DNA from 4 places in the Micromonospora sp. NPDC020750 genome. Region 3 is predicted to be linked to each of the others. Evidence: riboswitches for the same ligand, from Rfam matches in the RefSeq annotation. Region 3 holds a riboswitch; each other region holds the start of a gene.
What was found. Region 3 has a riboswitch for cobalamin ahead of ACH4T9_RS24865 ((2Fe-2S) ferredoxin domain-containing protein). Riboswitches for the same ligand answer to the same signal wherever they lie in the genome.
Positions count from the first base shown of each region.

Region 1: another riboswitch for cobalamin. It lies ahead of ACH4T9_RS03035 (acyl-CoA thioesterase); the one in region 3 lies ahead of ACH4T9_RS24865 ((2Fe-2S) ferredoxin domain-containing protein).
Region 2: another riboswitch for cobalamin. It lies ahead of bluB (5,6-dimethylbenzimidazole synthase); the one in region 3 lies ahead of ACH4T9_RS24865 ((2Fe-2S) ferredoxin domain-containing protein).
Region 4: another riboswitch for cobalamin. It lies ahead of ACH4T9_RS00795 (ribonucleoside-diphosphate reductase subunit alpha); the one in region 3 lies ahead of ACH4T9_RS24865 ((2Fe-2S) ferredoxin domain-containing protein).

Region 1 covers NZ_JBIRTH010000001.1:636,237-643,328, reverse strand. Annotated here, with positions in the region: gene ACH4T9_RS03060 (sugar isomerase domain-containing protein) at 1-218, opposite strand, end outside; gene ACH4T9_RS03055 (MurR/RpiR family transcriptional regulator) at 218-1,174, opposite strand; gene ACH4T9_RS03050 (N-acetylglucosamine kinase) at 1,272-2,258, shown strand; gene def (peptide deformylase) at 2,575-3,123, shown strand; gene ACH4T9_RS03040 (hypothetical protein) at 3,125-3,415, shown strand; partial or broken gene ACH4T9_RS03035 (acyl-CoA thioesterase) at 3,404-3,935, opposite strand; cobalamin riboswitch at 4,048-4,263, opposite strand; gene ACH4T9_RS03030 (superoxide dismutase) at 4,587-5,213, shown strand; gene ACH4T9_RS03025 (superoxide dismutase) at 5,226-5,504, shown strand; gene ACH4T9_RS03020 (hypothetical protein) at 5,819-6,268, shown strand; partial or broken gene ACH4T9_RS03015 (peptidoglycan DD-metalloendopeptidase family protein) at 6,735-7,092, shown strand, end outside.
Region 2 covers NZ_JBIRTH010000007.1:218,957-226,048, reverse strand. Annotated here, with positions in the region: gene ACH4T9_RS22435 (dihydrolipoyl dehydrogenase family protein) at 1-639, shown strand, start outside; gene ACH4T9_RS22430 (crotonase/enoyl-CoA hydratase family protein) at 702-1,469, opposite strand; cobalamin riboswitch at 1,664-1,863, shown strand; gene bluB (5,6-dimethylbenzimidazole synthase) at 1,898-2,542, shown strand; gene ACH4T9_RS22420 (hypothetical protein) at 2,611-2,955, shown strand; gene ACH4T9_RS22415 (DUF2231 domain-containing protein) at 3,138-3,989, shown strand; gene ACH4T9_RS22410 (LysM peptidoglycan-binding domain-containing protein) at 4,191-5,351, opposite strand; gene ACH4T9_RS22405 (hypothetical protein) at 5,368-5,799, opposite strand; gene ACH4T9_RS22400 (TadE/TadG family type IV pilus assembly protein) at 5,796-6,365, opposite strand; gene ACH4T9_RS22395 (TadE/TadG family type IV pilus assembly protein) at 6,428-6,838, opposite strand; gene ACH4T9_RS22390 (hypothetical protein) at 6,997-7,092, opposite strand, start outside.
Region 3 covers NZ_JBIRTH010000008.1:362,798-369,889, forward strand. Annotated here, with positions in the region: gene cobF (precorrin-6A synthase (deacetylating)) at 1-50, opposite strand, end outside; gene cobN (cobaltochelatase subunit CobN) at 47-3,646, opposite strand; gene ACH4T9_RS24865 ((2Fe-2S) ferredoxin domain-containing protein) at 3,643-4,296, opposite strand; cobalamin riboswitch at 4,431-4,612, opposite strand; gene ACH4T9_RS24870 (sulfite reductase subunit beta) at 4,658-5,533, shown strand; gene ACH4T9_RS24875 (precorrin-8X methylmutase) at 5,530-6,195, shown strand; gene ACH4T9_RS24880 (precorrin-2 C(20)-methyltransferase) at 6,192-7,092, shown strand, end outside.
Region 4 covers NZ_JBIRTH010000001.1:156,913-164,004, reverse strand. Annotated here, with positions in the region: gene ACH4T9_RS00795 (ribonucleoside-diphosphate reductase subunit alpha) at 1-2,263, opposite strand, end outside; cobalamin riboswitch at 2,434-2,650, opposite strand; gene ACH4T9_RS00790 (hypothetical protein) at 2,873-6,190, shown strand; gene ACH4T9_RS00785 (S8 family serine peptidase) at 6,501-7,092, shown strand, end outside.

The sequences.
Region 1 (7,092 bases), on a different contig from region 3:
ATGGCGTGACTCGGGATGAACCCGCCGGCCCGGCCGGCGATCTCCATCGCGAAGGCCTCGGAGTGACCGGTGCCGAAGGCGTGTAGCACGCCGTCGTTCTCGATCGCGTTGACGATCAACTCGATCGCCCCGTCCAGGCCGCCCGAACGGGCCTCCTCGTCGATGGCGCGGAGGCGGCTGGAGACATGCGTGGAATAGTCACGGAAGAGGGTCGTCATCAGGAAGGCGTTCCGTTCGTCGGGGAGGCGGTCGCGGTACGCGGCGGCCGGGACTGGGTTTCGCGATGGGTGGCGATGGCCGCAGCGGTCCGGGCCAGCGTGGTCGTGGTGCGTTCGAAGTTCTGTTGCGCGACCATCAGGTAGAGCAGGTCGAACACGAACAGCTGGGCGTGCTGCGCGGCGAAGTCCCCGGGCTGGAGGTATTCGCCGGGCGCGTAGCTCTGGATGTGCATGTCGGCGGCTGCGGCGAGCGGCGAGCTGGGATCGCTTGTCAGGGCCACGGTGAGCGCGCCCTGCGAACCGGCGAGCGCCAGCATCTCCACTGTCTCGCTGGTGCGACCGCTGTTGGAGATGCCGATCGCCACGGCGCCCTTCCCCAGCAGCGCGCCGCTGGTGAGGCCGAGGTGCACCTCGGTCCACGCATGCGCGTTGATCCCGATCCGGTACAGGCGCTCATGTATGCCGGCGGCGACGAGCCCACTGCCGCCGATGCCGTAGATGTCCACGTGCCAGCTGGCGGCGATGGCGGCGACGACCCGTTGCAACAGGCCGAGGTCGGCCAGATCGGCGGTGGCCTGCAACGCGCCGACGTGTGCGTTGAGCAGCATCCGCAACACCTCGGCGGGGTCCTGCCCCGGGTGGAAGGTGTGCCCGATCACCTGCTCCCAGGTGTCCTGCGCGCTCGACCGCCCAAGGTCGGCCGCCGAGCTGACCCGCAGGGGCAGGTAGCCGCCGTAGCCGATCAGCCGGCAGAAACGGGTCACCGTCGCCGCCGAGGTGCCCGCGCGCTCCGCGAGTTCGGTGATCGACAACTGGAGCGGCAGCTCGGGGTTCTCCAGGAGGAGCTGACCGATCTTGGCCATGGACTGCGTCATGTGTGACAGCTGCGCCCGGATGCGACTGCTGACGCCGAACTCGGCAGTCGTTTGTGCCGGGGGTACTTCAGCCGAAGACATGATGATGAAAAGTCCTATCACTGTTAGCTTTGGTTCGTGAAAACTAATTGCAGGATCTCGGTGGGGGCAATGAACCGCAGGTCACGGGTTGGTAACGATGCCTGATCTGCTCGCCGTCGACGCCGGCGGCACCTCGACCCGTAGCATTGTCGTCACCGCCGAGGGCCGGTGTCTCGGCTACGCCCGCACGGGCAGCGGAAACCCGACCTCCGCCGGCCCCGTACACGCGGCCGCTTCGGTGGCGGCCAGTGCCGCGGCCGCGTTGGCGGCCGCCGGCGTGTCAGGTGAGGAGATCGGCGGGGTCGTGTTCGCCATGGCCGGCGCGAGCCCGCACATGGACGTCGAGTCGTTCACCGCGCCGCTGAAGGCGCTCGGCATCACCGCGACCCCGGTCGTCGAATCGGACCTGCTGGCCACCTTCTTCTCCGGCACGTACCGGGAGGCCGGCTACGCGCTCGTCGCCGGCACAGGCGCGGCGGCCATCAGGGTCGAGCGGGGGCGGATGATCGCCACCGCCGACGGGCTCGGCTGGCTGCTCGGCGACGACGGCTCCGGCTTCTACATGGGACATCGGGTGGTCCGGGCGGCGCTGGCCGAGCTCGACCGCCGCGGTCCGGCCACCGCGCTCACCGGACTACTCCTGGACCAACTCGGCCAGGCCGGGGGCCATGCTCCGGATCCCGACGGTCGCCCGGCCATCGTCTCGTACGCGCTCGACACCCTCTACGCGATCCGTCCGGTGCAGCTCGCCCAGTTCGCGCACCTGGCCTTCGAGGCCGTCGGCGACGAGATCGCCGACGAGATCGTCCGCGACGCCGCCGACGCGCTGCTGCGCACCCTCGACGCGGTGGTCACCCCCGGCCTGAGCGGCGTGATCACGCTCGGCGGCGGCATCCTCACCCGGCACCGCACGCTGGCCGACCAGATCGCGGCCCGGTACGCCCGGGACGGCACCACTGCGGAGGTACGCATCGTCCCCGACGGGGTGGTCGGCGCGGCCGTGCTCGCCCTCCGGCAGGCCGGAGCGACCGTCGACGAGGTCGTCTTCGACCGGCTCGCGACGACACTCGCGACGCTGCGCTGACGTGTACCTCTGGACGGTCAGGACGATCGGGGCGGGTGAACCATGTAAGAACGAAACCAGGGGTCCGTCCGGGCCCGACTGAAGACTGACGGCAACCCGGACGGCAAGCTCAATCCGGGAAGTGTCAACGCCAGCCGTGCACCGCGCTCTGCGCCACCAGTAGACGCGCCGCGATCTCCGGTACCGACACGCCCCGCGCCAGCCAGCCTGCCTGCCTGCCGCCTCGGAGTGTGCGAGGAACCGCCGTTTGAGCTCCGCTGTGCGCACCAGCCACCCCAGTCTGCACAGCGTTGGCTATTGCATATTATTAGCAACTGTGGAGAAGCGTTCCGGCACCCCGAGGCCGATCACCCGCTACGGCAACCCGGTCCTACACCGCCGCTGCGCACCCGTGACCGTCTTCGACGATGCGCTCGCCGCACTCGTCGACGACATGTTCGCCAGCATGTACGCCGCCCACGGGGTGGGCCTGGCCGCCAACCAGATCGGCGTCGACGCCCGGATCTTCGTCGTCGACTGCCCCGACGCCACCGGCGCCCACACCATCGCCCACGTGATCAACCCCGTCCTACACCTGCCCGAACAGCGGGAACTGGTCCTCGACGACGAAGGCTGCCTCTCCGTACCCGGTCAGCACGCCGAACTGGCCCGCGCCGCCACCGCCAGCGTCACCGGCGTCGACCTGCACGGCGCCCCCATCCGGCTCGACGGCACCGGCACCCTCGCCCGTTGCTTCCAGCACGAGGTCGACCACCTCGACGGTCTCGCCTACGTCGACCGGCTCCCCGCCCGTCAACGCAAACAGATCCTCGCCGACAGCGCTGAACACCCCGGAGTCGGCACCGGCACCCCGACCGGGGACTGAGGTGCCGATCGTCCTCGGCATCGGGACCTTCTGCGACGAAACCGGCGTCGCCGCCAACAGCAGAATCCGCGCCCTCACCCGACAACGCTGCGCCGAAGCAGGCATCCATCTCCGGGTTCCCTCACCTCGGCTCTGCACAGACAACGGCGCGATGATCGCCGCCGTCGGGGACCTCCTCGTACGGGCCGACGTACCACCATCGCCCCTGCAACTCGGTGCCGATTCGTCCGCGCCTCTGGCCCGAGCCCTGATCGGCAACACCTCATCCGCTGGCCGGCCGTCACCCAGCTGATCGTCCTGGCGCACCGTCGGTGGCGGAGTCGGCGAGCGCGCGGCGCAGAGCGAGGCGGTGCTCACGCCGGATCTCGGCCCGCCGGAAATCCCGGTACTCCTCGTCGGTCTGCGGCAGCAACGGCGGCGCCGGCCGCGGTCTGCCGTCGTCGTCGATCGCGACCATCACCAGGTGGGACGTCGCGACCATCGTCGCCGGCACCGCCCGGTCCCACCGGTCGGCGGTCACCGTGACCGCGACCTCCATCGAGCTACGTCCGGCCCAGGTGATCCGGGCCCGCACGTGCACGACGTCACCGACCCGAACCGCCTGCAGGAAGCCGTCTCGTCCATCGCCGCGGTGACCGCCGGACCGTCGGAATCCCGGCGGCGACCACACCCGCCACCGAGTCGATCAAATTGAGGATCCGGCCACCGTGCACCGTCCCCATCAGGTTCGTGTGGTGCTGGTCCATGATCTGCGACAGCGTCGACTCCGACGCCGACGGCAGACGCCCCACCAAGGCAGTGGACATCGCCATCCGGTCCTGGGACAGCGGCACCGCCGGAGCACAGGGGACAGCGATCGGCACACGCCGGTGGCGCGTTCGTCGCTCGTCCGGCCCTCCCGCGAAGCCGACGGCAAGCGTGCACGATCGTGCACGCGACGCGGGCAGGTCTTCGGACTCGCGGGCACAACCGGTCTCCCGGTCTCCTACTGGCCATCGCTTCCCAGACCCCACCGGGTCCAGTGCTGTTGACAGCGGTCGTTCCCGCTCACCGCTGCGGGGCGGTCCCGGAATCCCACCGGGTTCCCTCTTACGACACCCCACCACCTGGGCAGGATGAACCAGCGCTGAGGCCGAGCCTAGTCGGACACCTGCCGTGACCCGAGGTGGCCCGCAACCGCCCTGGTGGGTCACGTCGGAACCAGGGCCTCGCCCCTGGACGGTCAACCTGCAGGGCACCCGGCAGGAGCGGAGTTCGGGGTCGTACGTCATCGGCAGGCGTCGCGTGGCACGGCTCTGCTTGCCCACCGATGCTGACCAGCACGGCCTCAATGTCCCTCCCTGCCGGTGTCGACGCCGACGCCTCTCCTTCGTGGAGGTAGGTCTGCCTTACCGGACAGCCCGGATCATGATGTTGCAAGATAGTGGCAATAGCCAAAGCCAGGCAGAAGAAGGAAGGCAGCAATGGCGATCTACACGCTTCCCGACATGCCCTACGACTACGGTGCGCTCGAGCCGGCGATGTCCGGCCAGATCCTGGAGCTGCACCACTCCAAGCACCACGCCGCGTACGTCAAGGGCAGCAACGACACCCTCGACCAGCTCGCCGAGGCCCGCGACAAAGGCGACTTCAGCACCCTGGTCGGCCTGGAGAAGACCCTGGCGTTCAACCTCTCCGGCCACGTCCTGCACTCGATCTTCTGGAACAACCTGTCCCCGGACGGCGGCGGACGCCCCGACGGCGAGCTGGCCGCCGCCATCGACGAGCACTTCGGCTCCTTCGACGCGTTCGCCGGGCAGCTGTCGACCGCGACCAAGGGCGTGCAGGGCTCCGGCTGGGGCATCCTGGCCTGGGAGCCGCTGTCGCAGCGGCTGATCGTGGAGCAGGTCTACGACCACCACGGCAACGTCGGGCAGGGCTCGACGCCGCTGCTGGCCTTCGACGCCTGGGAGCACGCCTACTACCTGCAGTACAAGAACGTCCGGCCGGACTACGTCGACCGGCTCTGGGACCTGGTCAACTGGGCCGACGTGATCAAGCGGTTCGACGCCGCCCGCGCGGCCGGCAACCCGCTCATCGTCGCTCCCTGACGGCACCGGCCAGTGACAGACGCCGACGCCCAGGCGGCGTTCTGGGCCGCGCAGCGCGCCGCCGGGGTCATCGCGGCCAAACACCGCGGTGACCTCGCCGGCGCGCAGGCACTGCTCGAGGCGTTCCCGGACGAGGCCTGCCGGACCCGCGGCTTCCAGCTGCTCGCCGAGCTGGCGCTGAGCATCCTGCGGACCCAGACCGGCGAGACCATGGACGAGATCGTGCAGGAACTGAGCCTGCACATCGCGAACGCCGCAGCCGCCGGCCCACCTGGTCCGCCGCCCGACTGAAGCCCTTATTGCAAGGTTTGGCAGTAAGAAAGGGTGGCATCGTCCTGGACGGCGCCAGCTGGTTGCGGAGTGAGCCAGGCGGCGTGGCTCGTTACCACGCCTGAGAGCAGGGCGTCCCGGCGCGATGATCCTCGCGCCGGGACGCCCCACCTCCACCACCCGCAACCGCCCCACCTCGACGATGACGAGTTTCAGCTGTTCAACCAGCCGGGCATGCCTCAGCCGGCCACGTCCGAACGCCATGGTGCGCATCTTGACGCAACAGCGACCGCATCAGATGCTGCGGGTTGCGGCCACGTCCACCGGCACCACAGGTGATCGGGGAAGTGCTGTTCGTGCGACGCCACCCAGTTGGTGGCCCCGGCCTACGGGTCCTCGACGACCTGGCCGCCCTCGGCTACCGCCGGGGAGTCGGCCCCGGCGTGTGGGACATCCACTCGCCGCGCTTGCCGTCCCGTGACGAGGTCGTTGAGGCCCTGCGCCGCGCCGTCGCGGCGGTACCCGCCGGACGGCTGTGGGTGAACCCCGACTACGGCCCGAAGACCCGCGGCTACCTCGAGGTCGCAGCGTCCCTGCGACACCTCGTCGCCGCCGCCGAGGTCCGCCGGTGCCGGGCGGAGCTCGACCGAGTTCCGCCCGGCCCCCTGCAACGGCGGCTTTCCACGCGCTTGTGCAGCCTGACGAGCGGACGCCAGCGATGCCCTGCAGTGGCCGGGCAGAGCACGAACCCTCATCCTTCCGCTCTCGGAGTCCCGAAACCGTAGTGGACTCGCCGACTACCCACGGCATGTAGATGACGCCCGATCGCGCTCGCGCCGATGCGGCCCGAGCGAGACCTCACCGATCTGGTGCGCAGCGGCCCATGCTCGACGGCGGCTGGCTTGGTGCCCGCACCGCGTCTAGCTGCAGCTCAGCCAAGGTCAACATCCTGGGCTGGAGTACTGGGACCCCTCGGACGGGCAGGCCTCAACTCAACCTCGCCGATCAGCTGCCTGGCAGGTTCAAGGACGCCGCCCATGGCGGGGCGACAGGCCGTTACGCAGAAAACCATTGGCGCTCTTGACAGTCTCGGCCTCGTTGGGACACCCTCTGGGCCAGATCCCGCCCGAAAGTCCGTGGCTCATGGGCGTGTATTTGCAAGGTCAACATCACACATTCCGCGCCCATCGTAGACACGAGGAGGACCATTTGCGTCGCGATATCGCAGTCAGCTTGGCTGCGCTTGTCGCCGTGCTCGGAATCCTGATTCCTCAGGAGTCCGCGCTCGCCGGCAGTGGCGCACCGTTCAAGCTGCCTTACCGGGCTGGACACGCGCACACCATTACTCAGACGCCCGGAAGCGGCTATTCTCACAACGACGGCTATAACCGACATGCCGTTGACTTCGCCATGCCGCAGGGCACCCCGATTGTCGCCTCGGCGGCCGGCACCGTCTACTACGAGGGATGGAGCACCGGCGGAGGCATCATGGCCTTGATCGACCACGGCAACAATCGTTGCTCTCAGTACGCCCATCTCAGCACCACCATCGTCAACAGAGGGCAATGGGTGGCGCAGGGGCAGCATATCGGCGCGTCCGGAGCCACCG
Region 2 (7,092 bases), on a different contig from region 3:
CTCGACGAGTTGGGGCTGGACGGCGTCGGGGTGGACCCGTCCCAGCGGTACCTCGCCGTCGACGACCGGATGCGCGCCGCCGAGGGCCTCTGGGCGGTCGGCGACCTGACCGGCGAGGGCGCGTTCACCCACATCGCCATGTACCAGGCGGCCATCGTGGTCGCCGACGTGCTCGACCACGCCCGGCGGGCGCGGTCCGGCCCGGACGCCAGCGGCACCGCCAGCGCGGTCGGCGGCGCGGCGAGCACGGCGGGGGCGGGGATCGCCGGTGGCGTGCCGCACGCCGACTACCGGGCGCTGCCCCGGGTCACCTTCACCGACCCCGAGGTGGGCGCGGTCGGGCTGACCGAGCGGCAGGCCCGCGAGCGCGGCATCAACGTGCAGGTCGGCGTGAGCCAGCTCGGCTCGTCCACCCGGGGCTGGATCCACCGGGCCGACGGACTGATCAAGCTGGTCGCCGACGCCGACCGGGGCGTCCTGGTCGGCGCGACCTCGGTCGGCCCGGCCGGCGGCGAGGTGCTGTCGGGCCTGGTGGTGGCGGTACACGCGGCGGTCCCGTTGACCCAGCTCCGGAACATGATCTACGCGTATCCGACGTTCCACCGCGCCATCGAGGACGCCCTGCGCAAGCTGAGGTAGCGCCGCCGCTGGTTCTCGGATCGTCCGACGCGCACGGCGTCGTGCCGGTGCGGTGCGGACGATCAGGGAGACGCGGGTGCGCCGTGCCGGCCGGAGCCCGCGGCGAAGCGGGCCGCGCCCGCCGCCGCGTCGGCCGCCAGCGACTCCGCGCCGTGGGCCAGCTCGACCGCGAAGGCCTCCGGCTCGGTCAGGTTGGCGCCGGCCAGCACCGCCGCCCGGTCGTTGCGCAGGCAGGTCTGCGGGTGGCGGGCGATCCCGGCGGCCAGCCGCTCGGCCTCCACCCGGGCCTCACCCGGCGCGACCAGCCGGTTCACCAGACCCATCGCGTACGCCTCCTCGGCCGGCACCGGTCGGCCGGTGAGGATCAGGTCCATCGCCCGGCTCTCGCCGATCAGCCTGGGCAGCCGGAAGGTCCCCCCGTCGACCAGCGGCACCCCCCAGCGCCGGCAGAAGACCCCGAGCACCGCGTCGGACTCGGCCACCCGCAGGTCGCACCAGAGGGCCAGTTCCAGCCCGCCGGCCACGGCGTACCCGGAGATCGCCGCGATCACCGGCTTGGACAGTCGCATCCGCGTCGGGCCCATCGGACTGTCGCCGTCGGGCTCGACCCGGTTGCCGCCGGGGGTGCCGATCGCCTTCAGGTCCGCGCCGGCGCAGAACGTCCCGCCCGCCCCCCAGAGCACGGCCACCGCCGCCTCCGAATCGGCATCGAAGGCGCGGAACGCGTCGGCCAGGGCCCGGGCGGTCGACCCGTCGACGGCGTTGCGGGCCGACGGCCGGTCCAGGATCACCGTGGTTATGGCCCCGGCGCTTTCGATCCGTACCCCCATCGGCGTCCCTCCTGGTCGGGCGGCTCGACCCTCGGCCGCGGGCCGCCGGGCCGGCGGTGCGGGCCGAGGTGGCCGGCGGGCCGGCCCTCGGGGTGGTGGTGGACACCCCGACATCGACCGTAGCGGCCCGTCCGCCCCGACGGCGCACGGGCGGAGCCGGGCCGGCCGGCACCGGGCGCGGCGCTACCATCGGCGGCGGCACGATCATGTGAGGTGCCCCGCGCCTGCGGGGAGAATCGGGAAGCCGGTGGGAATCCGGCACGGGCCCGCCGCGGTGACCGGGGAGCCGCCGTCCACGCGCGTCACGCGCAGCCACTGGCCGCACGGCTGGGAAGGCGGACGGTCGGGCGTCGATCCGGGAGTCCGAAGACCGGCCTCGCGTCGGGTGCCCACCACAGCGGTGGGCCGAGCGCAGCGGGAGCCTGCCTGTGGACATCTACGACACCATCCACCGCCGCCGGGACGTCCGGGCCGAGTTCACCGGAGAGCCGGTGCCGGCGGACACCCTGCACCGGATCCTCGACGCGGCGCACGCCGCGCCCAGCGTCGGCTACTCGCAGCCGTGGGACTTCGTCCTGGTCCGGGACGCCGGGATCCGCCGCCGGTTCCACGAGCACGTCCAGGCCGAACGGGACACGTTCGCTGCCACCCTCGACGGCGAGGCGGCCGAGCGGTTCGCCCGGATCAAGATCGACGGAGTGCTGGAGTCGACCCTGTCGATCGTGGTCACCTACGACCCGGCGCGGGGCGGCCCGGCCGTCCTCGGGCGGCACGCCATCGCCGACGCCGGGCTCTACTCGGTCTGCCTGGCCATCCAGAACCTGTGGCTCGCCGCCACCGCCGAAGGGCTCGGCGTCGGTTGGGTCTCCTTCTACCGGGAACCGTTCCTGGCCGGGCTGCTCGGTATCCCGGACGGCATCCGGCCGGTGGCGTGGCTCTGCCTCGGGCCAGTCACCCACCTGGCGACCGTGCCGGACCTGGAACGGCACGGGTGGCGGCGGAAGCGTCCCCTCGCCGAGGCGGTGCACCACGACCGTTGGGCGGCGACCGACCGGCGAACGGCTGATTCATGAACCTCGATTGCTGAGATAGCGTGGCATTCACCCTCAGTCCTCAACCCGCTACGTTCGGGAGGATCTTCATGCGTGCCACCGTCAGGGTCCTGCTCGCCTCCGTCCTCACCACCCTCGGCCTGACCGCCGCCGTAGCCACCCCGGCCCTGGCCAGCGCCCCCGCGCCCTTCTGCGAGTCCGGCGCGTCGCAGTTCTACTGCGACGCCACCAGCACCGGCACGACGACCTGGACGGTCACCTGGTACTCCGGCAGCGTCGGGACCTTCACGAGCGCCGGACCGACGCTCTTCGCCAGCTGCCCCTTCTCCAACATCGGCCTGCAGGTGCGGGTCAGCTACAGCTACTTCGACGGCAGCGTGACCCAGTACAGCGACACCGGTAGGTTCATCTGCCGCAGCGGCCCCTGGCAGTAGTCGCCGGGTCCCGCGCCGCCGGGCGGTCGGTGGCGCGGGACCCCACCGTCGGCACCCGGGGCGGTGACGTGCGGGTCGGCGACGGTGTCGGCCGCGTCCCCGGACGGCCGGCCGACACGCACGGCGACAAGCTCGTCACCGCCGACCGGTTTGCGACCGCTCCTGCCGGGAAGTCGGACGGGATGCGGGCACTCTTGACGAGAATCGAACAGAATCCGGCGCTGGACCGGGTCGGGGACCGGTTGCAGCGCGCCGTCCAGGCCACCATCCGCCCGCAGCGGGTGCGCGACCTGCTGCACGGCGTCTTCCTCGGGCATCCGCTGCACCCGGCGCTGGTGCAGGTGCCGGTGGGCGCCTGGATCAGCGCCGCCGTGCTGGACCTCATGCCCGGTCAGCGTCGGGCGGCCACCACGCTGGTCGGGCTGGGCACGGTCGGCGCCCTCCCGGCGGCGGTCGCGGGGCTGAACGACTGGGCGGCCCTCACCCGGGACCAGCGCCGGGTCGGCCTGGTGCACGCCGCCTCCAACACCGTCGGCCTGGCCCTGTACGCCGGCTCGCTGGCCGCCCGGCTGCGTGGGCGGCACGGGACCGGGCGGGCGCTGGCGTACCTCGGGCTGACCGCGGCGAGCGCGGGGGCCTACCTCGGGGGGCACCTGGCGTACAAGCAGGGGGCCCAGGTCAACCAGAGCGTGTCCGAGCTGAACCGGATCAGTGACGGCTGGCACCCGCTCGCGGACATGGCCATGCTGCCGCAGCGGAAGCTGGTCACCCGCGAGGTGGACGACGTTTCGGTCATCCTCTACCGGCACGGCGACGAGGTCACCGTGATGCTGGAGCACTGCCCGCACCAGGGCGGTCCGCTCGGCGAGGGCGAGGTCACCGAGATCGACGGGCACGCCTGCGTGGTCTGCCCGTGGCACGGCAGCGCCTTCCGGCTCAACGGGGGCGAGGTCATGCACGGGCCGTCCGGGAACGACCAGCAGATCCTGCCGACCCGGGTGGTCGACGGGGTGTTGCAGGCCCGACTGCCCTGAGCTTTCCGCTCCCGCCACCCCGCTCCCGCCACCCCGCTCCCGCCACCCCGCTCCCGCCACCCCGCTCCCGCCACCCCGCTCCCGCCACCCCGCCGGGCCCGCCCTGCGCGCACTTTCACGGAATGTGTGGCATCGGCGCGCGCCATGGCCACACATTCCGTGAAAGTGCGCGCAGGGGAGGCGGGGTGGGGGCGGCCGGCGTCAGTTCCGGCGGTGCCGGCCGGAGACCAGGGCCCGCGCGCCGGCGGCGGCCCGGGCGATGCCCGGCCGGCGGCGCAGCCCGAGGACCGCGCCGATCTGTGCCCCGACGATGCTGGCCACGGCGAGCACCGCCGAGACCGCGAGCGGACGGTTCACCTGGTCCTCCTCGCTCGCCCGGGACGCCCCAGCGGCCATCGCCGGCTGCGGCCCGGAGGGCGGCTGGGCCACCTGCTGGCTGCCGCGGGTCGACTCGGCCGACGGTTGGGTGGCCGACGGCGCGGGCGCCGGGCGGGTGGCCGGCGGCGTCGCCGCCGGGGTCGCCGGAGCTTCGGCAGCCGGCGGGGTGGCCGGGGTCGCCGGCGGGGGAGTGACCGCGCCGCCGGGGGCGGGGGCCGTGGGCCGGACCACCAGCCGGCCGGTGGCGTGCGTACGGGCCCCGGCGTCGCCCGCGCCGTCGGGCAGCCTGATGAGCTGCCCCGGGCGGATCCGGTCGGGGTCGTGCAGCCCGTTCAGCTTCGCCACGTCCCGGTACCGGTCGAAGTCGTCGAGGTAGCGCTCGGCGACCTCGCCCAGGTAATCGCCCTTCGCCACCTGGTACACCGTCGGCTCCACCGGCTCGGGTAGCTGGGCCGCCGTGGTGACCACGACCGGCGGCGCCGTCCGCGCGCCGACCGGAAGTGTCGCGCTGACCGGCCGGGCCATCGGGGCCGCCGCGGCGACGGCCGGCTGCGCCACCGTCGGGTACGGGCCGGCCAGCACCGTCGCCGCGCTGGCCGCCGCCGGGCTCGCCGCGATGATCAGGGCCACCGAGCCGACCAGCGCCGCCGCGGCCCGCTGCTGCCGGCTGATTCCGGGCAGCCGGGGTGCCGGTCGGCGCAGCGACTGCGCGCCCAACTCCACGAGCACCGAGAAGGCGAAGGTGGCCCAGCCGAACCAGCCGACCAGGGCCAGCGCCCGCAGGAACAGTTGGCCGTCGTCCCGGCTGGTCAGCGTGACGCCGATCTCGGCGAGGGTGGGTACCTGGTCGGGGAGCGGGTTGCCGGCGAACGCGATCAGCGCCACCGGCCCCCCGACCAGCACCGCGATCAGCACGACCAGCGCGCCGAACCCGGTGAGGACCTGTCCGGTCCGCCGTGCGGCGGAGCGACCCGGTGCGGCCATGGCGTTCCTTCCCTTCCTACGGGTCCTCGGTGAGGGCCCGCGCGGTGGCCTCACCGGAGACGGTGACGGTGTTGCCGAAGCCGAAGAAGCCGAGCATGTACCGGTCGTAGGTGACCGTGACGTGCACCCGGATGAGGGTCTCCCCGCCGACGACCGGGAACTCGACGGAGGAGGCGGTCACGTCCGCCGCGGCGAGGTAGCTGTTCACCGCAGCCCTGGCGGCCACCTGGTCGATCACCTTGGGCCCGCCCTCGATGGCCTTCGCCCGGTCGATGGCCTGGCCGCCGGTCCGGGCCGCCTCCGCGGCCAGGTTGTCGGCCCGCTGCATGGACCGCAGCTGACCGGCGCCGTCGAAGGCCAGCCCGATGATCGCGAGGACGCCGATCATCCCCGCCGCGAGGAACAGGCTGACCCTGCCGTCGTCGCCGCGGAGCCGGCCGGCGGTCACGACCTGCTCCGGTAGCGGTCCAGCGGTGAGGTGAAGGCGGCCGAGATCGTCCGGTTGGTCGGCATCGCCGGCAGCAGCGACAGGTCGATGTCGGCGAAGGAGACCGTGCAGGCCACCCACACGGTGACGGCGGCGGGCTCGCCGGGATCGCTGGCGAAGGCCTCGTCGAAGCTGACCGCATCGCCGTCGACCGAGCCGCTGAAGGTGAGCGTCGGCTGGCCGGCGCAGTTCGCCCGCTGCCAGTCGAGCTGGTTGCTCGCGGCGGCCAGGGCCTGCTGCCGGGCGGTGGCGGCGTCCCGGGAGATGGAGGCGGCCCGGGCGGCATCGTGCGCCGCCGACTCGATCGCCTCCTGGGCGATCGCCGTACGCCCGGCCACGCCGGCCAGCACGAGCAGCGCGAGGAACGCCGGGGCGAGCACGGCCACCTCGACGGCGACCGAACCGCGTTCGTCCCGCCGTGAGCGGGTGCCCGGCGGGCCACCCTCGTCCCGACCTGGGCGGTGGGCGGCGTCCGGACCGGCGCCGGGGCGGCGTCGGCCGCGGACCGCGTCCCGCGCCTGCCGCAGGAGCCGGGCGGCCCGGAATCGGCGTCGGTCGTCGGCCGGCACGTCACGTCTCCGCACGCCGCTCATCCCGTCGTCCACCGTTCGACCGTGCCGTGGGCGGTCTGCCGCACCGGGAAGCTGACCCAGGGGACTACCGACAGGGCGGTGCCGGTCACCGTGCAGGTCACCTCGGTGGCGGCCGTCACGCAGTCCGGCCCCGGCGAGTCCCAGCCGACCAGCCAGTCACCTGCCGAGGTGAGGAAGTCGGTCGCCTGCTGTTCCCCGGCCCCGTCGGGAGCCTGAAGGACGCGCTGGGCGTTGACCGCGCTCTGCGCGGCGTTCAGCGCGGTGGCCCGGGCGACGAACCAGGCGGCGGCCTGGATCGAGGCGAAGAGCAGTACCAGGATCGCCGGCATCACGACGGCCAGTTCCACCGGGTTGGCGCCCCGCTCGGCCGGGCCGTCGGCGAGTCTCCGCCGGGCCCCGGCCAGCAGCCCCCAGGACGCCTCCCCGGGTGGCCGCCGTACGCTGCCGCGCGCCCACCCGCCCGGTCGCCGCCGTACGCCGTCGCGGGCCCGCCCCGGTGCGCGCAGGCCGGTGGGCCGGTCGGCGGGTGCCGACCGGCTCCGGTCCGCGCGTGCGGGGCGGCCCGTCACGGTTTCGACCCGCCGTCCGGGATGGCGTTCATCCAGCTGTTGGCCTTGGTCAGGGCGAGGGCGGTGACCGCCATGGCGACGGTGACCAGGCC
Region 3 (7,092 bases):
AGCTCGGGGTCGCCCGGGCCCAGCCCGACGAGCGCGAGGCGTCGTGTCACGCGTCGTCCTCCAGGTCGCCCTCGACCTCCAGGTACACCCGCGCCATCTCCGCCATGATCTCGGTGTCCGGGTCGGACCACAGCCCGCGGTCAGCAGCCTCGTTCAGCCGTTCCACGATGCCACGCAGCGCCCAGGGGTTCGCGCGGCGCATGAACTCCTGGTTCGTCCCGTCGAGGACGTACTCGCGGGCCAGAGACTCGTACATCCAGTCGTGGACGACGCCGGCGGTCGCGTCGAAGCCGAACAGGTAGTCCACGGTCGCGGCGAGCTCGAACGCACCCTTGTACCCGTGGCGCTGCATCGCCGCGATCCAGCGCGGGTTGACGACGCGTGAGCGAAAGACGCGGTTGGTCTCCTCCTGCAGGGTGCGGGTGCGCACGGCGTCCGGCGTGGTCGAGTCCCCGACGTACGCCTTCGGCTCGGCGCCGGTCAGCGCGCGGACCGTGGCGATCATGCCGCCGTGGTACTGGAAGTAGTCGTCGGAGTCGGCGATGTCGTGCTCGCGCGAGTCGATGTTCTTCGCCGCGACGGCGATGCGCTTGTAGCTGGTGCGCATGTCGTCGGTGGCCGTGACACCGTCGAGCCCGCGGCCATACGCGAAGCCGCCCCACGCGGTGTAGACCGCGGCCAGGTCGGCGTCGTCGCGCCACGTGCCGGACTCGACGACCTGGAGGATGCCGGCACCGTACGAGCCCGGCTTCGAGCCGAAGATCCGGGTGGTGGCCCGCCGCAGGTCGCCGTGCTCGGCGAGGTCCTCGCGGGTGTGCGCGCGGACGAAGTTGAGCTCGTCGGGCTCGTCCAGCCCGGCGACGATCTGCACGGCGTCGTCGAGGATTTCGATGACGTGCGGGAAGGCGTCGCGGAAGAAGCCCGAGATGCGCACGGTCACGTCGATGCGCGGCCGGCCCAGCTCGTCGAGGTCGATCACCTCCAGGCCGTTGACGCGTCGCGAGGCCGGATCCCAGGTCGGGCGCACGCCCAGCAGCGCGAGCACCTCGGCGACGTCGTCACCGGACGTGCGCATGGCGGACGTCCCCCACACGGACAGGCCGACCGAGCGCGGGTGCACGCCGGTATCGGCGAGGTGCCGGGCGACGAGCGACTCGGCCATGGCCTGTCCCGTCTCCCACGCGAGGCGCGACGGGACGGCACGCGGGTCGACGGTGTAGAAGTTGCGACCGGTCGGCAGGACGTTGACCAGGCCGCGCAGCGGGGAGCCGGACGGCCCGGCCTCGACGAAGCCGCCGGCGAGCGCGTGCAGGACGTTGGTCAGTTCGTCGGTGGTGGCGGTCAGGCGCGGGACGACCTGCTCGGCGGCGAACCGCAGGACGTCGCGCACGACCGGGTCGTCGTGCAGCGCGTCGATCGCGTCGACGGCCCAGCCGGACTTCTCCATCGCCTCGACCAGGGCACGGGCCTGCCCCTCCACGGCGTCGACCGCGGGGACAGGGGCGTCCTCCGCGAGCCCCAGGGCGGCGCGCAGGCCGGGCAGAGCGCGGTTCTGGCCGCCCCACACCTGCGTGGCGCGGAGCACGGCGAGTACGAGGTTGACCCGCGCCTCCCCCGTCGGCGCCTGGCCCAGCACGTGCAGCCCGTCGCGGATCTGGACGTCCTTGATCTCGCACAGCCAGCCGTCGACGTGCAGCAGGAAGTCGTCGAACTCCTCGTCGTCGGGTCGCTCCTCCAGCCCGAGGTCGCGGTGCATCTGCGCGGACTGCATGAGCGTCCAGATCTGCTGGCGGACCGCGGGCAGCTTCGCCGGATCCATGGCCGCGACGTTGGCGTGCTCGTCGAGCAGCTGCTCGAGCTGGGCGATGTCGCCGTAGCTCTCGGCGCGCGCCATCGGCGGCACGAGGTGGTCGACGATCGTGGCGTGCGCGCGGCGTTTGGCCTGGGCGCCCTCGCCGGGGTCGTTGACGAGGAACGGGTAGATCAGCGGCATGCTGCCGATGGCCGCGTCCGTGGCGCACCCGGCCGAGAGCGCGGCGTTCTTGCCCGGCAGCCACTCCATCGAGCCGTGCTTGCCCAGATGCACGACCGCGTCGGCGCCGAAGCCGTGCTCGAGCCAGCGGTACGCCGCCAGGTAGTGGTGCGACGGTGGCATGTCGGGGTCGTGGTAGATCGCGACCGGCTTCTCGCCGAAGCCGCGTGGCGGCTGGATCAGGATGACGACGTTGCCCGCGCGCAGCGTGGCCAGCACGATGTCACCGGCGTCGTCGACGAACAGTGAGCCGGGGGCCTCGCCCCAGGTCTCGACCATGGCGTCACGGAGCTCGTCCGGCAGGTGGGCGGTCCAGCGCAGGTAGTCGTCGCGGCCGATGCGCACGTGCGACCCGCTGAGCTGGGCCTGCGTGAGCCACTCCTCGTCCTGGCCACCGGCCTCGATCAGCGCATGGATGAGCGCGTTGCCGGCCGTCGTGTCGGGGTCCTCCCTCTCGACCGGCGGGAGCGGGTCGAGCCCGGGGATCTCGCCGGGCGCGCCGAGGTCGTAGCCGGCGTCGCGCATCGCGCGCAGCAGCCGGATCGCCGATACGGGCGTGTCGAGGCCGACGGCGTTGCCGATGCGGCTGTGCTTGGTCGGGTAGGCCGACAGGACAAGGGCCACCTTGCGCTCGGCCGGTGGAACGTGTCGGAGCCGCGCGTGGTTCACCGCGATGCCCGCGACGCGGTCGCACCGCTCGGCGTCGGTCTGGTAGCGCGGCAGACCGTCGGCGTCGACCTCCTTGAACGAGAACGGGACGGTGATGAGCCGGCCGTCGAACTCGGGGATGGCGATCTGGGTCGCGGAGTCGAGCGGGGTGACGCCGTCGTCGGATGCTTCCCACTCGGCCTTGCTGGACGTGAGCGCCAGCGCCTGCAGCACCGGGACGTCCAACGCGCGCAGCCGCTCGACGTTCCAGGACTCGTCGTCGCCACCGGCGCCGGCGGTGGCGGGCTTGGAGCCGCCTGCGGCGAGTACGGTGACGATGATCGCGCCGAGCGTGGCGAGCTCGGTGAACAGCTCGTCGGGCGCCGCCCGCAGCGAGGAGACGAAGATCGGCACGCCGACGGCCTTGCCGGTCGCGTCGATCGCGTCGGCGAGCTCGTGCGCGAACGCGTTGTTGCCGCTCACCTCGTGTGCCCTGTAGTACAGCACGCCGATCCGTGGCACATCGCTCCCGGCTGCCTGCCGGCCGACGCCCCACTCGGGCAGAACGGCCGGCGGCTCGAAGCCCTCGCCGGTCAGCAGCACCGTGTCGGAGAGAAAGGCGTGCAGCTGACCCAGGTTCTCCGCGCCTCCCTCGGCGAGGTAGCGGTGTGCCTCGGCGCACACGCCGATCGGCACGGTTGACAGCTCCATGAGTGCGGCGTTCGGCGTCCGCTCCCCGCCGAGGACGACCAGGGGACGCCCGGCCTCGCGCACAAGGGCGGCGACATCCCGCACGTCCTCGGGTGAACCGAGCACGCGCAGCACGACCAGGTCCGCCTCGGCGGTCAGGGCGTCGCGGCGCTCGTCGGTCACCCGGGCAGGGTTGGCCCAGGTGTAGTCCGAGCCGCTGGCACGCGCCGACAACAGGTCGGTGTCCGACGTGGACATGAGAGCGATGCGGGTCATGCTTCTCCTTCGGTGGAGCTGGTCCGGGAGTCGAGGCGCAGGTCGTCGACCGGGCGACCGGCGCAGAGGTGCTCACGGACCAGCCGTGCCGCGTCGCCGGGTCGTACCGGCCCGTACCAGGCGCCGTCGGGGTGGACGACGGCCACGGGGCCGTGGTTGCACGGGAACAGGCACCCGGTCTGCGCCATGAGGACGTCGGAGTCAGTGAGCCGGTGCTCGACGAGCGCGCCGACGAGCGCGCGGTAGGTCTCGTCCGCACCTCGGGCGCTGCAGCGCGGGCCACGGCACAGCAGCAGATGGTGCCGGTACGGCGGGGGCGCGTCCCACGCCGGTGACGACAACGGCGCCTCGCGGCCGGTGATGGTCCGCTCTCCGAACCGGATGACCGGCGGGTTGATCTGCTGGCGGTGCCAGTGGCCGGCGACGCGTCCCACCCACGAGCGGGCGTAGGTCAGGTCGTCGGTGCTCACCGGCTCGAGGCGAACCTCTCGGACGCCGTCGGCGTGCACCAGGTCGAGCACGTGGGTGAGTGTCGGCTCGCCGACCTGCAGGAATGCCAGACGGGCACCGGCGGCCTCGGCCTCCCGGCGCAGCACCGCTGATCGGGCGGCGTCGGGCAGTGCGGTCGCGACGTGGACGAGGACGCTCACGACGTCAGGAGCGGACGAGCCAGTTGGGCAGAACCTGGTGGGAGGATCCGGTCTGGTGCGAGCGAGGATAACGAGCCACGACGGTCTTCCTTCGTCCGGAGGCCTGTGCGCGAGGCCTGGATGGGCAGGTGTCGCAGACGGGGTCTGCGGCCAGCAGGTCTTCGGACTTGGGATCAACCGGACGGAGCGCCTTCCCAGACCGTTGGTCCAGTGGCGTCGTGCTCCGCCCGTCACCCTCACCGCTGCGCGTCAGTCCCGGACTCTCACCGGGTTCCCTGGCTCATGGCTGAGTTTGGCTGGCGTGACGAACGTAGCACCGCCGACCGACGGTGCCCGAGACGGGCTCTGGCACGATGGCGCCGTGACCGAGAGGACCCGCCGTGACCTGTGTCCCGGTCTGCTGCGCCCCTGGATCGCCGACGACGGCGCGCTCGTCCGGGTGCGCGTCCCCGGTGGCGCCGTGACGACCGAGGCGCTCGGCGCACTCGTCCGCGTGGCGGGTGAGCACGGCGACGGCGCGGTCCACCTGACCAGCCGCGCCAACCTCCAGGTGCGCGGCATCGAGCACGACGACGGGTGCCTGCCGGACGCGGTCGTGGACGTGATCATGGCAACCGGGCTCGTGCCGTCGACGTCGCACGAGCGGGTGCGCAACATCTTGGCCTCACCGCTCACCGGACGCCGCGCTGGCCGCGCCGACCTGCGTCCGGTGATCGCTGGCCTCGACGCCCGGCTGTGCGCGGAGCCCCTGCTCGCCGCGCTGGCCGGCCGGTTCCTGTTCGTGCTCGACGACGGCCGCGGCGACCTGGTCGAGCGCGACCTGGACCTCGGTCTCGTGGCGCTCGACGCGAGCACCGCGCAGTTACGCGCCGGGACGTCGTGGGGACCGGTGGTCCCGCTGGACGAGGCCGCTGCGGCGCTGACGACACTCGCCGTGCGGTTCGCCGGGCTCGCCGGTAGCGAACCGAGCTCTCCCTGGCACGTCGAGGAGCTGCCCGGCTCCGGCGCGGCAGTGCTGGGCACCGTGCTCGAGCGTGCCGCGGGGACCCGGGTGAGCACGCCACCACCCCCGCTTGGCAGGATCGCGCAGGACGACGGCCGTGTCGCGCTGCACCTCGCGGTCCCCGACGGCCGGGTGGATGCTCGCTTCATGGACGAGGTCCGCGCCCTCGGTGCGGGCGACCTCGTCGTCACGCCACGGCGCACCCTGCTCGTCCCCGATCTGGAGAATGCATGACTTTCGCCCCACCGACGCGCCGCTACGACTACGTCACCGACGGCGCGGCGATCTACACCGACTCGTTCGCCACCATCCGCGCCGAGGCCGACCTGACGCGCGTCCCGACCGACGCCGAGAAGGTCGCGGTGCGGATGATCCACGCGTGCGGGCAGACCGACCTGACGCGGGACCTGGTGATCCATCCCGGTCTTGTGACGGCGGCCCGGGCGGCGCTCGACGCGGGAGCGCCGATCCTGACGGACGCGCACATGGTCGCCGCCGGCGTCACCCGCGCCCGGCTGCCCCGCGACAACGAGGTCCGCTGCTTCCTGCGCGAGCCCGAGGTCCCGGCGCTCGCCCGCGCGTGGGGCACGACCCGGTCCGCGGCGGCGGTGTCTCTGTGGGCCGAGCACATCGAGGGTGCGGTCGTCGCGTTCGGCAACGCCCCCACGGCCCTGTTCCACCTGCTGGAGATGCTGCGTGACGGCGCACCGCGGCCGGCCGCGATCATCGGCACGCCGGTGGGTTTCATCGGTGCGGCCGAGTCCAAGCAGGCGCTCATCGACCTCGCCGCCGAGGCACCCGGGCTCGACGTGCCGTATCTCGTGGTGACCGGGCGTCGCGGCGGCTCGGCGCTGGCCGCCTCGGCGCTCAACGCCCTGGCCCAGGAGGCGGAGTGAGCGGCCGGCTGTTCGGCGTCGGGGTCGGCCCGGGGGATCCCGAGCTCGTCACGCTGAAGGCCGCCCGGCTGATCGGCGCGGCGGACGTCGTCGCCTACCACCAGGGCGTCGGCAAGCAGTCCAACGCGCGCCGCATCGCCGCCGGCCTGCTCCCGGACGACGTGATCGAGGAGGCGCTCGTCTACCCGGTGACGACGAAGACCACCGACCACCCGGGCGGGTACGCCGGCGCGATGGCGGACTTCTACGCCGAGTGCGGCGAGCGGCTCCGCGCGCACCTGAGGGCGGGCCGCGACGTCGTCGTGCTGGCCGAGGGCGACCCGATGCTCTACGGCTCGTTCATGTACCTGCACGACCGGCTCGCGGACGAGTTCGAGACGCAGGTCGTCGCAGGCGTACCCGCCTTCGCGGCCGCCACGGCCACGACCGCCCTGCCCCTGGTCCGGCAGACCGACGTGCTGACCGTGCTGCCCGGCACGCTTCCCGAGCCGGAGCTGGCCCGGCGCCTCGCCGACACCGACGGCGCCGTGATCATGAAGCTCGGCCGCACGTTCGCCAAGGTCCGCTCGGCGCTCGAACAGGCCGGACGCGTCGAGGGGTCCTGGTACGTCGAGCGGGCGTCGATGGACGCCCAGCGGGTGCTCCCGGTCGCCGACGTGGACCCCGATACGGTGCCGTACTTCTCGATCGTCCTGGTCCCCGGCGACACCCGTCCCGGTGTGGCGCGCTACGACCGCTCGGCGAGTGCGGTCACCGAGCCCGTCGCCGGTGCCGAAGTCGTCGTCGTGGGCCTCGGTCCCGGTCCCGACCAGTGGCTCTCCCCCGAGGCGTCGCAGGTGCTCGCGGAGGTCGGCCACGTCATCGGCTACGGACCGTATGTCCAGCGCGTCCCGCAGC
Region 4 (7,092 bases), on a different contig from region 3:
TCCGGGTGGCGGGGCGGGACCGCAGGTAGTAGGTGCTCTTCAACCCGGCCTTCCAGGCGTACAGGTACATCGAGGAGAGCTTGCCGATCGTCGGAGCGGCGAGGAACAGGTTCAGCGACTGTGACTGGTCGATGAACGGGGCGCGGGCGGCGGCCAGGTCGATCAGCGCCCGCTGCGGCAACTCCCAGGCCGTACGGAACAGCTGCCGGACCTCCGCCGGCAGTTCCGTGATGCCCTGCACCGATCCCTCGGCGCGCTTGATCGCCGAGCGGACCTGGTCGGTCCACAGGCCGCGGGCCTTCAGTTCGCGTACGAGAGCGGTGTTGACCTGGAGGAACTCCCCGGACAGGGTCTCGCGCTTGAACAGGTTGGACACCTGCGGCTCGATGCACTCGTAGCAGCCGGCGATGGAGGCGATGGTGGCGGTCGGGGCGATCGCCACCAGCAGCGAGTTGCGCAGGCCGTGCGCGGCGACGCGCTCCCGCAGCGCCCCCCAGCGCTGCGCCTGGCTGCCCGTCACGCCCCACAGGTCCGGCTGGAGCTGGCCGCGTGCCGCCCGGGTCTCGGCGAAGGCCGGGTGGGCGCCGAAGCGTTCCGCCAGGTCGGCCGACGTCTCCAGGGCGGTCAGGTACAGCTCCTCGCTGATCCGGGTGGACAGCTCCCGGGCTTCCGGGGAGTCGAACGGCAGCCGCAGGGCGAAGAACACGTCCTGCAGGCCCATCAGGCCGAGGCCGACCGGCCGCCAGCGGGGGTTGCTCGCCGCGGCCTGCGGGGTCGGGTAGTAGTTGATGTCGATGACCCGGTCGAGGAACGTTACGGCGGTGCGGACGGTGGCGCGCAGCCGTTCCCAGTCGATGCCGCCGTCGGTGAGGTGGGCGGCGAGGTTTACCGAGCCGAGGTTGCACACGGCGGTCTCGGCGTCGCTGGACACCTCGATGATCTCGGTGCACAGGTTGGACAGGTGCACCACGTTGCCCGGCTCGGCGGTCTGGTTGCACAGCCGGTTCGCGGCGTCCTTGAACGTCATCCACCCGTTGCCGGTCTGCGCGAGGGTCCGCATCATCCGCCCGTACAGCTCCCGCGCCGGCACCTGCCGCACGTACCGGCCCTGCGCCTCGGCCGCCCGGTACGCCGCGTCGAACTCGTCCCCCCACAGGTCCGGCAGTTCCGGCACCACGTCCGGGTCGAACAGCGACCACATCCCGTCGGCCTCCACCCGGCGCATGAACTCGTCCGGGACCCAGTTGGCCAGGTTCAGGTTGTGGGTGCGCCGGGCGTCCTCACCGGTGTTGTCCCGCAGTTGCAGGAACTCCTCGATGTCCGGATGCCACGGCTCCAGGTAGACGCAGGCCGCGCCCTTGCGCCGGCCGCCCTGGTTGACCGCCGCCACCGAGGCGTCCAGCGTCCGCAGCCACGGCACGATCCCGTTGGACTGCCCGTTGGTGCCCCGGATCAGCGCACCCCGCGACCGGACCCGGGAGAACGCGATGCCGATGCCGCCGGCGAACTTCGACAGGTTCGCCACCTGCGCGTACCGCTGGTAGATCGAGTCCAGTTCGTCGCGCGGGGAGTCGACCAGGTAGCAGGAGGACATCTGGGTGTGCCGGGTGCCGGAGTTGAACAACGTCGGCGAACTCGGCAGGTACGCCAGGCTCGACATCAACCGGTAGAACTCGATCACCTCGTCCGGGGCGTGGGACAGGCCGCACGCCACCCGCAGCAACCAGTACTGCGGGGTCTCCACCACCAGCCGGCTCGTCGGGTGCCGCAGCAGGTACCGGTCGTGGACCGTGCGCAGCCCGAAGTACTCGAACCGCAGGTCACCGTGGGGGTCGACGGCGTCATCGAGCTGGGTGGCGTTGGCGGCGACGAACGCGGCGGTGCCGTCGCCGATGAGGCCCTCGACGTGTCCCCGTCGGATCGCCTCGCTGAACGACCCGATGCCCTGCCTGCGGACCTCCTTGTCGATGTAGCCGCCCAGCAGGCGGGCGGCCAGCCGCGAGTACTGCGGCTCCTCACCGATCATCTCGGCTGCGGTCTGGATGGACAGCCGGTCCAGCTCGGCGGTCGTCGCGCCGTCGTACAGGCCGCTGATCGTCCGTGTCGCCACCCGCAACGGGTCGACGTCGGCGAGGCCGACCGTCCACCGCTCGACCGCTCCGACGATCCTGTTGACATCGACCGATTCGGTGCCGCCGTCGCGCTTACGCACGCGCATCTGCGTCCGCCGCGGGCCCGGTAGGGCTGCCTCGTCGGCCACCATGCCATCGGCCGGGACAACCTCGGTGACTGCCACCACTCACTCCTCGCGGGCTCGGGACCTGATGGCCTTCGGACGCGTGGAGACAGACACCGGCGGACGTCACGCCGGCGGGGCGCGGGTCAGGTGGCGTCGGCCGTCCCACGCGGCCTCGGACCGCCGCCCACCCCGGTATGGGTGCGCGGCGCGCTGGCAGGTCTTCGGACTCGCGGGCGCGACCGGGCTCGCCGGTCTTCTACTGGCCGTCGCTTCCCAGGCCGCTGGCGGCCCAGTGCTGATGACGGCGGTCGTTCCCACTCACCGCTGCGGGGCAGTCCCGGATTTCCACCGGGTTCCCTCTTGCCTCGACCGCCCCGGATGAGCGGCCGAACCAGCTACGGTCGACACCATATATAGGGACTACGGCGTTGTCACACCCCACATGTCGAGTCCGGGCGTGTCGGCGGCCACGGCGGTGAAGCCTCGTCGATTCCTTCGCCGCACCGATCCGATCCGATTGGCGGAGCGGGTCTGGAGCCAAGGGCGGCGGGCCCGGCCGGTAGGGCCGGAACGGATGTCGATCGGTCGGGTTTCCGACGAGCCTCAGTGCACATTGGACCGTGACCTCCTACGGTGACTTCCGGCACGCCAGGGGATGGACGTCGCCGGGAATCGACCCGGCGACGCGATTCAGGCGTTTTACAGGGGGTTGTCTCGATGCACGTTCGGAGCCGCGCCATCGCGGGTCTGGTCGCCGGGGCTGTGCTGTTGACAGGCCAACCGGCGGCCGCGGGCACTGTGCAGGGCAGTGCCGCCGACGAGGTCGCGAGCGCCAGCGCTCGCGCCGCCACGAGAACGATCGGCGGCGATGCGACGCGCACGGCCGTCCGCACGGCCGCGGCACTGTCGGTGCCGGGACACACCGGGCTGGTTCCCAGCACGCCGCGCAATGACGTACCGCGGATCACCGACGGCGAGATCACCGACATCGAGGTGATCGGCAACCGGGTCTTCATCGCCGGCTCCTTCACCGCGATCGCCAACGTCGGGGGGACGCCGGTGGCGCAGCCGTCGCTGGCTTCCTACAACATCGACACGGGCCTGGTCGACACCGGCTTCCAGCCGACGTTCGACGGATCCGTCGAGGCCGTCGAGGCCTCGCCGGACGGCTCGTCGCTCTATGTCGCCGGCTCGTTCAACACGGTCGGTGGCCTGACGAAGCGCAAGATCGTACGGCTCGACCCGGTCACCGGCGCTCCGATCGCGGCGTTCACCGCGCAGGGGAACGGGCGCGCGACCGCTCTGGCCGTGAGCAGCACCGCGGTGTACGTGGGCGGCCAGTTCACGAAGGTGAACAGCGTGAACCGCACCGGGCTGGTCGCGCTCAACCCGACGACGGGGGCGGTCGACAGCGGATTCAACCTGCCCCTGTCCGGCGGCATCGGCGTCGGCGGCATGCTCACCGTGCAGCAGCTCAAGCTGACGCACAACGGCAGCAGGCTGCTGGTCGTGCACACCGGTCGCCAGATCGCCGGCCAGGACCGCTACGGCGTCGGTCTCGTCGACACCGCCACCAAGGCCCTCCTGCCGTGGCGCACCCGCCTGTGGGAGGACAACCTCTCCTTCGTCGGCGGCATCCAGCGGGTCTTCGCCGGTGACGTCGCGCCGGACGACTCCTACTTCGTCGTCACCAGCGGTTCGGGAGGCGACCGCCCGCCGATCAACGACACGGCGATCGCGTTCCCGGTGACCGGCGCCGACCACGTCGCGCCGATCTGGGTGTCGCGTCACTTCGACAGCATCTACTCGGTCGCCATCACCGAGACGGCCGTGTACGTCGGCGGCCACTTCAGTTGGCAGGAATCGCCGACCTCCAACGTCCCGTGGCCCGGCCTGGACAACGTCGGGTACGGCACGGGCCAGGGCCTGAGCGGCTACGGTCTCGGCGACCAGGTGGTCCGCCGTGACCACCTCGGCGCGCTCGACCCGGCCACGGGCACGGCGATCGAGTGGAACCCGGGTTCCAGCTCGTACGAGGGGGAGAAGGCGATGCTGGCCACCCCGCGCGGCCTCTTCGTCGGTGGCGACGGCAACACCAAGGGCGGCCTGCCGGCGGGGCGGGTCGGGTTCTTCGACCTCACCCAGGCACCCGCGCCCTCGCCGGTCGACACGACGATCGTCACCCCCATCGAGGGGACGGTCAAGCAGGCCAACGCGCCGTTCGCGCTCGGCGGGCAGGCGACCGCTCCGGCCGGCGTCACCAAGGTCGGGATCGAGATCCAGAACCGGGGTTCCAAGAAGTACCTGCAGGACGACCTCACGACGTGGGGCGCCGCCAACAGCATCAACGCGACAGTCGCAGCGGTGAACACCGCCTCGACCTCGTGGTCCCTCACCGTGTCGCTGCCCGTCGGCGAATACCAGGTCCAGGCGAAGACGTTCGGTAACAACGGCCAGAGCGATGCCTCGAAGGCCGTCAAGAAGATCGAGACCTTCAGCTTCGACGACCTGCCGCCGACCACGAAGATCACCTCGCCGCCCGCCGGCCTGGTCGCCGCCCAGAGCTTCGTCGCGACCGGCACCGCCAGCGACGACAAGGGCGTCAGCGCGATGACGTACTCGTTCCGCAGGTCGGACAACCAGTACCTTCAGGACGACGGGACGGCCGCACCGGTCTACAACACCTTCCGGGGCGAGCCGGACGTCATCGGCGCGTTGTCGACCACCTGGCAGGTCGAGGTGGCCCTCCCCACCGAGGGCGAGTGGAAGATGACGGCCACCGCCATCGACAACGCCGGTCAGGGTGACCTGCGCGGCGACACCCGGGACTGGATCATCTCGGCGACCGGCGTCGCGCCGTCGGTGGCCGTCAGCACCCCCACGCCGATGACGCCGCCCACCGCCGCCGCGCCGGTCACCGTCGCGCCGGGCGGCTCGATCACGTTCTCGGGGACCGCCAGCGACGACGGCACCCTGAAGTCGGTCGAGATCTACCTGCGCAACAACACCACGCGCGAGGCGTTGGCGGCCGACGGCACGTGGGGCGCCGACTCGATCGCGGCGTACCACCGGGTCTCACCGATCAACCTGAACGCCCCGTCGTACAACTGGTCCTACACCACCGTGCCGCTCACGCCCGGCGTGTACGACTTCCGGGTGCGGGCCACCGACAACCTGGGCCTGAGCACGGCGACCGCCAACCTGGGCCGGCTCACCGTCACCGCCCAGGTGCCCGGTGACGCCTTCCCGAACGGCCTGTTGAACTTCACCGGCGTCGACCAGAATGTCGACCAGTTGCACCTCAACCTGGCCGGCAGCGCGACCGACAACAACGGCGTGCAGAGCGTGCGGGTGGCGCTGCGCGACCTCGACACCGGCCGGTACGTGCAGCCGAACGGCACCATGGCGGCGAACTTCGCCACGGTGAACGCCACCCTCGCCTCGCCCGGCGCGACGAGCACCACGTTCGCCCTGTCGATCGACCTGCCGACCAAGGGCGAGTACAGCGTCGAGGCGTGGGCCGTCGACACGGCGGGCCAGCAGGACGGTTCGACCTCCGGCGCCACCGCTCGGTACCTCGTGTATCCGGGCGATCTCGACCCACGGCTGGAGCCGAGCCTCACCCCGCAGGACGGCGAGGTCTACACGGACTCGAGGATCGTGGTCACCGGACGTGCCGTGGACGATGTCGGGATGCTTCGGGTGGACGTCCAGATCGTCAACGGCGCCGGCCAGGGGATGAACGCCTCCGGCGTGTTCAGCACGCCGTCCGTCCCGGGCAACTTCCCGTGGATCTCGGTCTTCCTCACCAGCCCGGGATCCCCGGGGTCGAACTTCGCGTACACGTCACCGGTGATCCCGGCGGGTGCCTACACCGTCTCGGTCAGGGGAACCGACAACTACGGTCAGCTGCAACAGCCGCCGAAGACCGTCCCCGTGACCGTCAGCTGAGTCGATCGGCCGCAGACCGATCTGCTTCGGGAAGGGCTCCTGCCCCCACAGCAGATCGGTCTGCGGCCCCGTACCGTCGACGCGCTCCAGGTCGGGCCGCCACGGCCGGGCCGGCTGTCGTCGTCAGATCTTGATACACACGGAAACAATAATTATCAACCCACGACAAAAAGACCTCCATCAATCGATAGATGCATTTCCACCAATCGCCATCAGGTCAACCTCGCAGTACGATCCCGAAAACCGACCAGACCATTCCATCGGCGTCACGAGCGCGATGGAACGGCCGGAGCAGAGGGATGGCGCAAAGATGAGACTCCGCCACAGGACGATCTTCACCCGCACCCGTCGACCCGGGCTGGCCGCCATGGCCGTCCTCACCACCACCACCCTGGCCGCCACCATGCTCGCCGGTCCGGCGTCCTCGGCACCCGCTGCGGAGCCGACGCCAGGTGCGATCGGCGAGATCCTGGGCGTCGGCAGTGCGACGGCGGTTCCCGGCAGCTACATCGTGACGCTCAAGGAGAGCGCGGTCGGCGGCCGGTCCACGGCTTCCAGCGTGGTCAGCGGCCTGGCCGGCCGGTACGGCGTGTACCCGGACCAGGTCTGGGCCGACGCCCTGAACGGCTTCTCCATGCGGGCGTCGGAGGCGGTCGCCCGCCGGCTGGCCGCCGACCCGGCGGTCGCCCACGTGGAGCAGGACCGGTTGACCACGTTGGCCACCACGCAACTGAACGCGCCCTGGAACCTGGACCGGATCGACGCACCGCTGGGGCTCAGCGGCACCTACAGCTACGTCAGCCAGGGCACCGGAGTCAAGGCGTACATCGTCGACTCCGGGATCTACATCGGGCACCAGGACTTCGGCGGTCAGGCGATCTACGGCGTTGACACGGTCGACG